DNA from 4 places in the Brucella sp. NBRC 12950 genome. Region 1 is predicted to be linked to each of the others. Evidence: riboswitches for the same ligand, from Rfam matches in the RefSeq annotation. Region 1 holds a riboswitch; each other region holds the start of a gene.

Region 1 (2,200 bases):
GGTCAATGGGGATGGTGGTGCTGGTGGCGACTGCCTTTTCACTGGTTGTTGTTGTGCAGGGCATTCTCGCGGTGCCGATCAATGGTTCGCTGACGCTGTTTTTGGCGGGTGCTGCATTACAGCTTTTCGCGACAACGAGCCTTGGCATCTTCCTAGCAACGATTGCTGGTTCTATGCCTCAGTTCGGACTTCTCCTGATGCTGGTTCTGCTTCCGTTACAGGTTCTCTCGGGCGGTACAACGCCGCGCGAAAGTATGCCGGAAATTATTCAGAATATCATGCTGGCGGCACCCAACACGCATTTCGTGATGCTCGCGCAATCGGTGCTGTTCCGCGGTGCGGGATTGAGTGTCGTGTGGCCACAATTGCTGGCCATGATTGTAATCGGAAGTGTTCTTTTCTTCTTTGCACTGCGTCGTTTCCGCGACTTCCTGAGATGAAAAATCCATACAATTCAACCATCTGAATCACTTGGCTCTGAATGTGATTCAGATGGGGCACATTGTTGCAGTTGATAATCTGCCATCCCCTTGCTATCGCTCGCCACAGGAAACGGTTCTGTCCGCAAGGATGGATGAAAAGGGAACACGGTGAGGCTCATTTGAAGAGCTGAGACCGAGACTGCCCCCGCAACTGTGACCGGCGAGTCATCCTCCCATGATCGTAAGTTGCGATCATAGCCACTGAATATTCACGTTCGGGAAGGCGGAGGACCGATGAAGACCCGGAAGTCAGGAGACCTGCCGTATCCAGTCACCCATGGCTGACACGAGGGGTGTCCAGTCGCGGCCGTCCGTAGCGGTGACATTGTGAAATGTTGCCGTGGGACAAAGACAAGGCGCTTCCGCCCTGATTTCTGACACCTGCGGTGAAGCAAGGCTTGCACGCAGGAAGTAGAAATAATGCATATTCTCAAACTATCGGCATATCTCACATCCACCGTTCTGGTGGTTACGCCGCTCGACGTATTCGCTCAGACGAAGGCAAGCGTGCAGGATGGAGTTGTGCTTGATACGATTGTCGTCACACCGTTGAGGCGTGCAACATCGTTGCAACGTTCCACATCGTCCGTCACGGTCATTGATCGGGAGGAAATCGACCGATCAGCAGCGCCTGATTTGCAATCGCTTCTTCAGTACTATCCGGGAATTTCGATTACCACCAATGGCGGGCAGGGATCGTCTTCCAATCTCTACATTCGCGGTATGTCGTCAAAACAGACGGTTGTTCTCGTCAATGGTGTGCGAACCGCATCAGCAACGACCGGAGCAACAGCGCTTTCCAATATTCCACTGAGTTCAATTGATCGTATTGAAATCGCGAAAGGCGCGCATTCCTCGCAATATGGTGCGGATGCGATGGGTGGTGTGATTAATATCATCACAAAGCAGGGTGGAGCCTGCGGGGAGCGCTCCTACTGCGGAAGTCTGACAACGGGGGTTACGCATCCATGGGGCGGTTATGCGTCCGGTTCGCTTCAGGGACGCAGCAAGGACGGCATTGATTACGCCTTTGGTGCCGCTGTCACAGGCACACAGGGATATAATTTTACGACACCAGATTCTTTTGGCTATGAGCCTGATCGTGATGGTTTTCTACAGGGTTCGTTTAACTTCTCGCTGTCGAAGGATTTTGATTGGGGGAAGATTTATACTGATGGCCTCCTGAGCCGCGGCCGCAATCAATATGATGCCAAAGCACCGTCTGCTAATGAAGCGTACACAACAGCATTTAGTGGCAAGCTGGGTGCGCGTATCGATCACACCGCTGACTGGTCTTCGACGATCGAGTTCAGCTCTGGTCTCGATCGCAGTCGAAATTTCCGTAAGGGTGTTAGCGGGTCTGATCTGTTTGAAACCAAGCGTTACGGCATCTTTGCTTCGACGGAAAAGCAGTTTGAAACGGGCAATGTTTCGCATGTGTTGACCGGTGGCGTTGAAGCTTACCGCGAGGAAGTCAGCGCTACGACCGAATATGCCAAAACCAGTCGTGATCTGGCTGCGGTATTCGGGCAATACTCGCTCGAATATGATGCGCTGCGCTTTGATGGCGGTGTGCGCTACGATTATAATGAGCAGTTTGGTGACGTGGTCACGTATAATCTCGGCGCGAGCTACGAAATTCTGCCGGATCTCGTGCTGCGTTCTTCGTTTGGCACGGGCTTCCGTGCGCCGACCTTTAATGAGCTTTACTATCCCGG
Region 2 (2,200 bases), on a different contig from region 1:
ACAGCATCACTTTCAAGGAACTGGTGCTTCACAGCAATGTCGTCGGCAGGATAACGACGGCGATCAAGCTTCGCTGCCACGATCATCGATGGGTTGGATTTCGCAATTGTTTCCCAACCGACAGTTGGCCACTCTTCTTCACTCTCGATCACATTCTTGATGCCAAGCGCGGAAAGGATATAGGCGGGAGCACCAAATTTCCCGGCCGCATACGGATCGGCATCGATCTGCGTACTGGAGAACCAGACCATCGCGGAAAGCGTACCATTGGTGGAACCAATTTTCTCACGCGCAGCAGCTTCACGAGCCTTTAAGTCCGCAACGAGCTTTTCACCGCGATCCTGCACGTTGAAGATCTCGGCAAGTTCAGTGATTTCCTGATAGACAATTTCCATCTTGAAAGGTGCCGTGCGGACGCCATCGCCGCCGCCGGAATTATCCTTGCCTACACAATCGGACGGTGAGGTGTAGGTTGGAATACCCAGTTCTTCAAATTGCTCAGGCTTACCGACAATGCCCATCGGGCCAACGTGCCACTGAAAATCAGCCGTGACGATTTCAGGCTTTTCCGCCAACACACTTTCAAAGCTTGGGTCGTTGTCCGCAAGGCGCTTGACCTTTGCATTAACTTCTTCGAAACCCTTCAGAACAGGGCCAAACCAGACCGCAGTACCGACAACTTTATCGCCAAGACCGAGGCTGTAAAGAATTTCTGCACTGCTCTGACCAACGGCCACAGCGCGCGTTGGTGCCTGTTTGAACGTAACATCGCGACCGCAATTTTTCAGCGTCAGCGGATACTGAGTTTCAGCAGCTTGTGCAGCAAAGCTACTCGCAAGAATAGCAACTGCTGAGAAGGCAACGCGAAACGACGTCTTGCCGATAAAGTTCATTTAAAACCCCGAAATGATAAGAGAGAAAGCCGTATCAAACGGCGGAAGCGATCCGGCGCGTAAAGAAGACGGACATATCCGGGGACATGAATGACGATGGGAGGCAACGTCCTGCGACGCTTAATGCTGTCATAACCAACTCTCCTGCACCGGGCATCCCCGCCCGTGACAATGGACTACGTTAGACGGCAGGTCTCCTGGCTCACAGATACTCACTGTTCATCTGCCTTCCCGAGCTGTTTGGAACAGTCTCAGTGACATGACGCTTTGAGGCATCACAAGGATGAACGGCAATCCGCTTACAGTTGCGGGGGCAGCCACGGTCTCGGTCCCTTTTGGGTCGTCCTCACCGTGTTCCCTATTAATCCCCTTCACTCTCGGTCGGGGAACCGTCGTAATTGTATTACATCGCGCTGATATAAGCGTCAAGCGAGCTGGCTCGCTTATTCAGCCCTATAAACTCGCCACATAAGACTTTTTGCTAATACGATACTGTAAGTAAAAACAAGTGATGCTGCTTGCTGGTATATTGTAATTCTCTCCTGTAGTCTCCAGATCAGTAGTCTCTGCTTGGGAAGCAGGGGTTTTTGAGGAGGGCTGTCGCAAAGGCAGCAGCAAAATGCACGCAAGTGCATTCAGGGAGGATTTATGCGTAAATGGATTCTGGCCATTTCGTCGGTGGCAGCGCTTGCAATGGCGGGTGCAGCTTCGGCTGAAGATTACAAGGTATTGGCGCCAGCAGCACCAGGCGGTGGCTGGGACCAGACAGCACGCACCATGCAGAACGTGCTTCAGGATGAAAAGATTTCCGGCAGCGTTCAGGTCATTAATGTTCCGGGTGCAGGTGGCACTATTGGCCTGGCGCAGTTCGTCAACCAGAATAAGGGCGACCCGAGCCAGCTCATCGTTGGCGGCTATGTCATGGTCGGTGCGATCCTGACCAACAATTCGCCCGTCAATCTCGACGCGATTACACCAATTGCCCGCCTCACCGGCGAATATGAAGCCATTGTCGTTCCGGCATCGTCCGACATTCAGAACCTCGGCGATCTTGTTGCCAAGCTCAAGGCTGATCCGGGCTCCGTTTCCTGGGGCGGCGGCTCGGCAGGTGGTACGGACCACATCACAGCTGGTCTTTTTGCCAAGGCCGCAGGCGTTGACCCAACCAAAGTCAACTACATTGCCTTTTCCGGTGGTGGCGAAGCGCTCGCTGCAATTCTTGGCAATCAGGTAACAGTCGGCATTTCCGGCTACGGCGAATTTGACCCACAGATCAAGGCTGGCACGCTTCGCATTATCGGTATTTC
Region 3 (2,200 bases), on a different contig from region 1:
CTCAAGGACGGTCTTATAGGGCGTCATGAATTGTTCCTGAGCGAATATGCCCTGCTCAACAGCCAATCGGCTTCGCTCTTCGCGATCATAGACAACACGTGTCAGTGAGTAGTCCTCATGTTCAAGGCTTGGCCGAAAGCAAGCCCCAGCTACCGAATTGGCATTGTAAATCTCGGGCCGATAGATCTTCTGAAAAGTCTCCATCGTACTGATTGTGCCGATAAGCTCAAGATTGGTATAGTCATCAAGGAGGTCGCCAACAAAATAGAAGGCGAATGGCGCAACACTGTTGGGCGGCATGAAGAAGCGGACCCGCAACCCCATTTTTTGAAAATATTGATCAGTCAAAGATAATTCACTTTGACGATACTCTACACCCAGCACCGGATGGTAATTACCAGTCCGGTGATATGTTTTACTGCTGGATGCACTTAAGCAGATCACGGGTGGCTTTCGAAAATGTTCTTCGTAAGCATTCGACTTGAGGAAACATTTGAATAGCTTTCCATGCAGGTCGCCGAAGTCATCTGGAATGCTGAACGTGGAGCGCCCCTTGTTATATTCGGGCAGAACGACGCTAAAGTCGTAATCTCGAACATAAGAAGAGAAGTTGTTTCCAACAATGCCTTCGATCCGTTCGCCAGTCTTTTGATCAACGATATTGGCTTTCAATATCTCTATCAGGGGGAAAGCATCCGAGTTGCCTTCCGCATCAATATTCATCTCGACCGAGATGATTTCGAGTTCAACCCTATAGCGATTGCCATCGGTATTATCCCAATGCGCCAGAGCGTTGAACCGATTATCAATCATTCTCAGCGCGTTACGAAGGTTCTCCTGGCGGTTCCTCCCCCTGGCTAAATTTGCAAAGTTGGTCGTTACACGCGTGTTGGTTGAGGGCAGATAGTTCTCATCAAAACGATGGAAATTTAGATGAAACGTGAAATCGTCACGCCTCGTGATCGGTTGACGATTAACATATGGCTCGCCGCTCGCGGCGACCGGAATTGCGGTTTGAGACATGACTCACCCCAAAAAGTTGGGGGCATGGGTCAGCGAACTCATAGCAATAGGGACCGCTACGCGGCCTTCGCTACGGCACACCGGGACACCCCGCCCGTGGACGTTACTTTGCGAAGGCAGGTCTCCTGGCTCGCGGGTCATTGCTTCTCTCCGTCTTCCCAGGGAGAACCCCAGTGACATTCTGGACATCAGCTTGCCGCTTACAGTTGCGGGGGCAGCGTCGGCTTTCCCAATAGTCTGGGGCACCAACTTCCCTCTTAGCCCCGGCACATCTAAGAGACGACCGGAGAACCTAGGCCAAGTAACTTTCCTGTATCGGACGCAAAATGTCAATAGCACATAAAGAAATGTTTATATCTTTAAGTCGCAAACTGCAGGGCCAAGCTGTTCCTGGCAGAATGCTCATCTGCTTGACCGCTAGTTCCTTTCATTGCTCCTGGAAGGATCGATTACCAGCATTGCCGTGTGGAGATCCGGCCTCTCGATTCTAACATTCGTCGCTAATCTCAGGCCGATTCCGCGAAAAATTGGAAACATCCACCGCTGTCTTCTCCGTACGCCCAAATCGCGATCGTATAAGCGAAGATTATCAACGCTATTTTGACGACGCGCTTATTGTATTTTTGATCTGCATGCTGTTGTGATCGTCACCAACGGTGGGGTTTCGGTCTATTTGGAGGAAGTTTGAATGCGAATGTTTCTGATTACGGGTCTGTTGACCCTTATGGCAACCGGTGGGGGCTTTGCTGCTACGTGTGAGCAAAGCTTTAAGTCAGAGGGAGTTCCGCTCTTAACTCCGACTGTCTATCGCGCGACACAAAGCTTTACTGGTATCAAATCGTCGGATGCCTTGCAGCGTATGGCACAAGCCATCGCAGCCGACGGCTTTTCTGGCATCACGATCAACAAGCAGCTCTCGTCCATTGACGCCTTTCAAGATGGATCTGGATCGGGTCGCATGCAGACCTTGCGCGTGACCGCTCGTAAGCAGGGCAAGGGCATACGCGTTGACGCTATCTTCACACTCAAAGTGGGGCAGACGATGAGCACGTCGGTGGCGCGCAAAGGACTTTGCGGTTTCCTAGCTGCGGCAGCACAATAAGCTAACCGGCTCGATTTTCACTACCGTGCCTTAGAAAGCACGTTGATATCGAGCCCGATCGTCTCTAATTGATGA
Region 4 (2,200 bases), on a different contig from region 1:
GCACCAAGCTGGTTGGCATAGGAGAACGAATCCTCAAGCAGCTTCATCACCGGAATGATGCCGGAAGACTGGTTCTGGATCTGTTTGATCGGTGCACCGGATTCACGAATATTGGTCAGGCTCAGTGCCACACCACCGCCGCGCTTTGAAAGCTGCAAGGCGGAATTGATGGAGCGACCAATCGATTCCATGTTGTCTTCAACGCGCAACAGGAAACACGAGACCAGTTCGCCACGCTGCTTTTTGCCTGCATTGAGGAAGGTTGGTGTTGCCGGTTGATAACGGCCCGCAATGATTTCATCGACCATTTCGCGTGCGTGCTGTTCATTACCACGCGCAAGCGCAAGCGCCACCATGCAAACACGGTCTTCGTAGCGTTCGAGATAGCGCTTACCGTCGAAGGTTTTCAGCGTATAGCTGGTATAATATTTGAACGCGCCGAGGAAGGTCGGAAAACGGAATTTCTTATCATAGGCATGATCGAAAAGATCGCGCACGAAATTGAAGGAATACTGATCCAGTACTTCCTGTTCGTAATAGCCTTCATCGACCAGATAATCGAGCTTCTCACGCAGATTGTGGAAGAAAACCGTGTTCTGGTTGACGTGCTGCAGGAAATATTGCTGTGCCGCCTGCCGATCGCGATGCAGCTGAATCTTTCCCTCGTCATCATAGAGGTTCAGCATCGCATTGAGCGCGTGATAATCAAGCGAGGTCTCAGCAAGCTTCTGTGGCTTGCTACCCGATGCAGCACCCGTTGCCGCAGATGGCTCCTGCTTTTCCGATGAGGCGACCGTCTCGCGCTCACGGGTCAAGGTTGTGTCTGCCGTGTCCAAAATCGTTCCATCCCGTCTTTAACATTGCCAAGATCTTCGTCGGTTCCCAGCAACTCGAAACGATAGAGATAGGGAACCTGACACTTGGCAGAAATGATGTTGCCTGCGAGGCCAAAGGCCTCTCCGAAATTGCTGTTTCCAGCGGCAATGACGCCGCGAATGAGGGATCGGTTATCCGCATCATTGAGAAAGCGGATGACCGGTTTGGGAACAGCGCCTTTCGCGCCGCCGCCGCCATAGGTTGGCGTTACGAGCACAAAAGGCTCGTTGACCCGCAACAGGCCAGCATTGTCTTCGTAGCTTTCCAACGGAATACGCTTTGAACGCATTCCCAAACGCAGCACAAAGCGATGCGTGTTTTCCGATCGGCTGGAAAAATAGACGATCTGGCCCATCACAAACCCCGGCAGTAGACCGGCATTACGCCAGCGAGCTGATCATATCCGGACGGAAACCCGCCCAATGGGATTCACCCGCAACAACAACCGGCACCTGACGGTATCCGAGGCCCTGAACGAGATCATAAGCATCAGCATCGGCAGAAATGTCGATGACATCATATTCAATGCCCTGACGGTCGAGCGCGCGGGTGGTTGCGGTACACTGGACGCAGGCGGGCTTGCTATAGACGGTAACGTTCATTTTTTCCTCACTGGGGATGGAGCATTTCCAGCACTTCCGCAAAAGCATCTGGCGTTGGAGAATGCGTATAGACAGATGTTTTTATCCACTGCGCCTCAGGCAAATGAAGACGCAACAAGGCATTCGCACATGGCAAAATGTGCGTGAAAAGCAACGAAAACTGAGAGGCTCAACGCGCTTTCAGAGCGCGAATCCTTCAAACTAACCCGTAAAGGGCGGACCTGAACTGTTTGGTCTTGAATTACTCGACATGCTTGTCACCCCGAAGCTTATGAGAGGGATATACGGGGCACCAAAAAGACATGGCATTACAATGCCACAACTTATCGCGCGCCAACCGGACACCCCGCCCGTGGACGTTCTTGTTCAAGGCAGGTCTCCTGGCTCACGACTCAACGCCCGCATCCGTCTTCCCGGCCTGCGCCAGTGACATCTGGATATGAGCTCGCCGCTTACAGTTGCGGGGGCAGCTACGGCTTAACAACATCCATCATGGATACCGCGCACCGTATTCCCATCTTCGCTTTTGATCCTCACGAATCGCAAGAACCTTGAACACAAGATATAGTAGCTGAAGTTAAAAAGTCGTCAATGGATAGACAGATCAAAAAAACTAAATCTAACCTTTGTTTCGTCCAGCCTGTGAATAGCAGGGATATGTAGCCGACTATTCCACAGGCGTAATCGCTTTGGGACGAAACTCGGACTTTATGGCTTTTAAA

What was found. Region 1 has a riboswitch for cobalamin ahead of QSJ70_RS01545 (TonB-dependent receptor domain-containing protein). Riboswitches for the same ligand answer to the same signal wherever they lie in the genome.
Positions count from the first base shown of each region.
Region 2: linked by a shared signal. The riboswitch ahead of QSJ70_RS04310 (ABC transporter substrate-binding protein) and the one ahead of QSJ70_RS01545 (TonB-dependent receptor domain-containing protein) in region 1 are both predicted to bind cobalamin.
Region 3: linked by a shared signal. The riboswitch ahead of QSJ70_RS22270 (DUF1852 domain-containing protein) and the one ahead of QSJ70_RS01545 (TonB-dependent receptor domain-containing protein) in region 1 are both predicted to bind cobalamin.
Region 4: linked by a shared signal. The riboswitch ahead of nrdH (glutaredoxin-like protein NrdH) and the one ahead of QSJ70_RS01545 (TonB-dependent receptor domain-containing protein) in region 1 are both predicted to bind cobalamin.

Region 1 covers NZ_BSQC01000001.1:329,170-331,369, forward strand. Annotated here, with positions in the region: gene QSJ70_RS01540 (ABC transporter permease) at 1-440, shown strand, start outside; cobalamin riboswitch at 537-762, shown strand; gene QSJ70_RS01545 (TonB-dependent receptor domain-containing protein) at 903-2,200, shown strand, end outside.
Region 2 covers NZ_BSQC01000002.1:283,318-285,517, reverse strand. Annotated here, with positions in the region: gene QSJ70_RS04310 (ABC transporter substrate-binding protein) at 1-893, opposite strand, end outside; cobalamin riboswitch at 1,064-1,302, opposite strand; gene QSJ70_RS04305 (Bug family tripartite tricarboxylate transporter substrate binding protein) at 1,542-2,200, shown strand, end outside.
Region 3 covers NZ_BSQC01000015.1:89,115-91,314, reverse strand. Annotated here, with positions in the region: gene QSJ70_RS22270 (DUF1852 domain-containing protein) at 1-1,023, opposite strand, end outside; cobalamin riboswitch at 1,122-1,334, opposite strand; gene QSJ70_RS22265 (hypothetical protein) at 1,712-2,125, shown strand.
Region 4 covers NZ_BSQC01000011.1:189,923-192,122, forward strand. Annotated here, with positions in the region: gene nrdE (class 1b ribonucleoside-diphosphate reductase subunit alpha) at 1-836, opposite strand, end outside; gene nrdI (class Ib ribonucleoside-diphosphate reductase assembly flavoprotein NrdI) at 812-1,231, opposite strand; gene nrdH (glutaredoxin-like protein NrdH) at 1,257-1,478, opposite strand; cobalamin riboswitch at 1,832-2,047, opposite strand; gene QSJ70_RS18930 (SDR family oxidoreductase) at 2,146-2,200, opposite strand, start outside.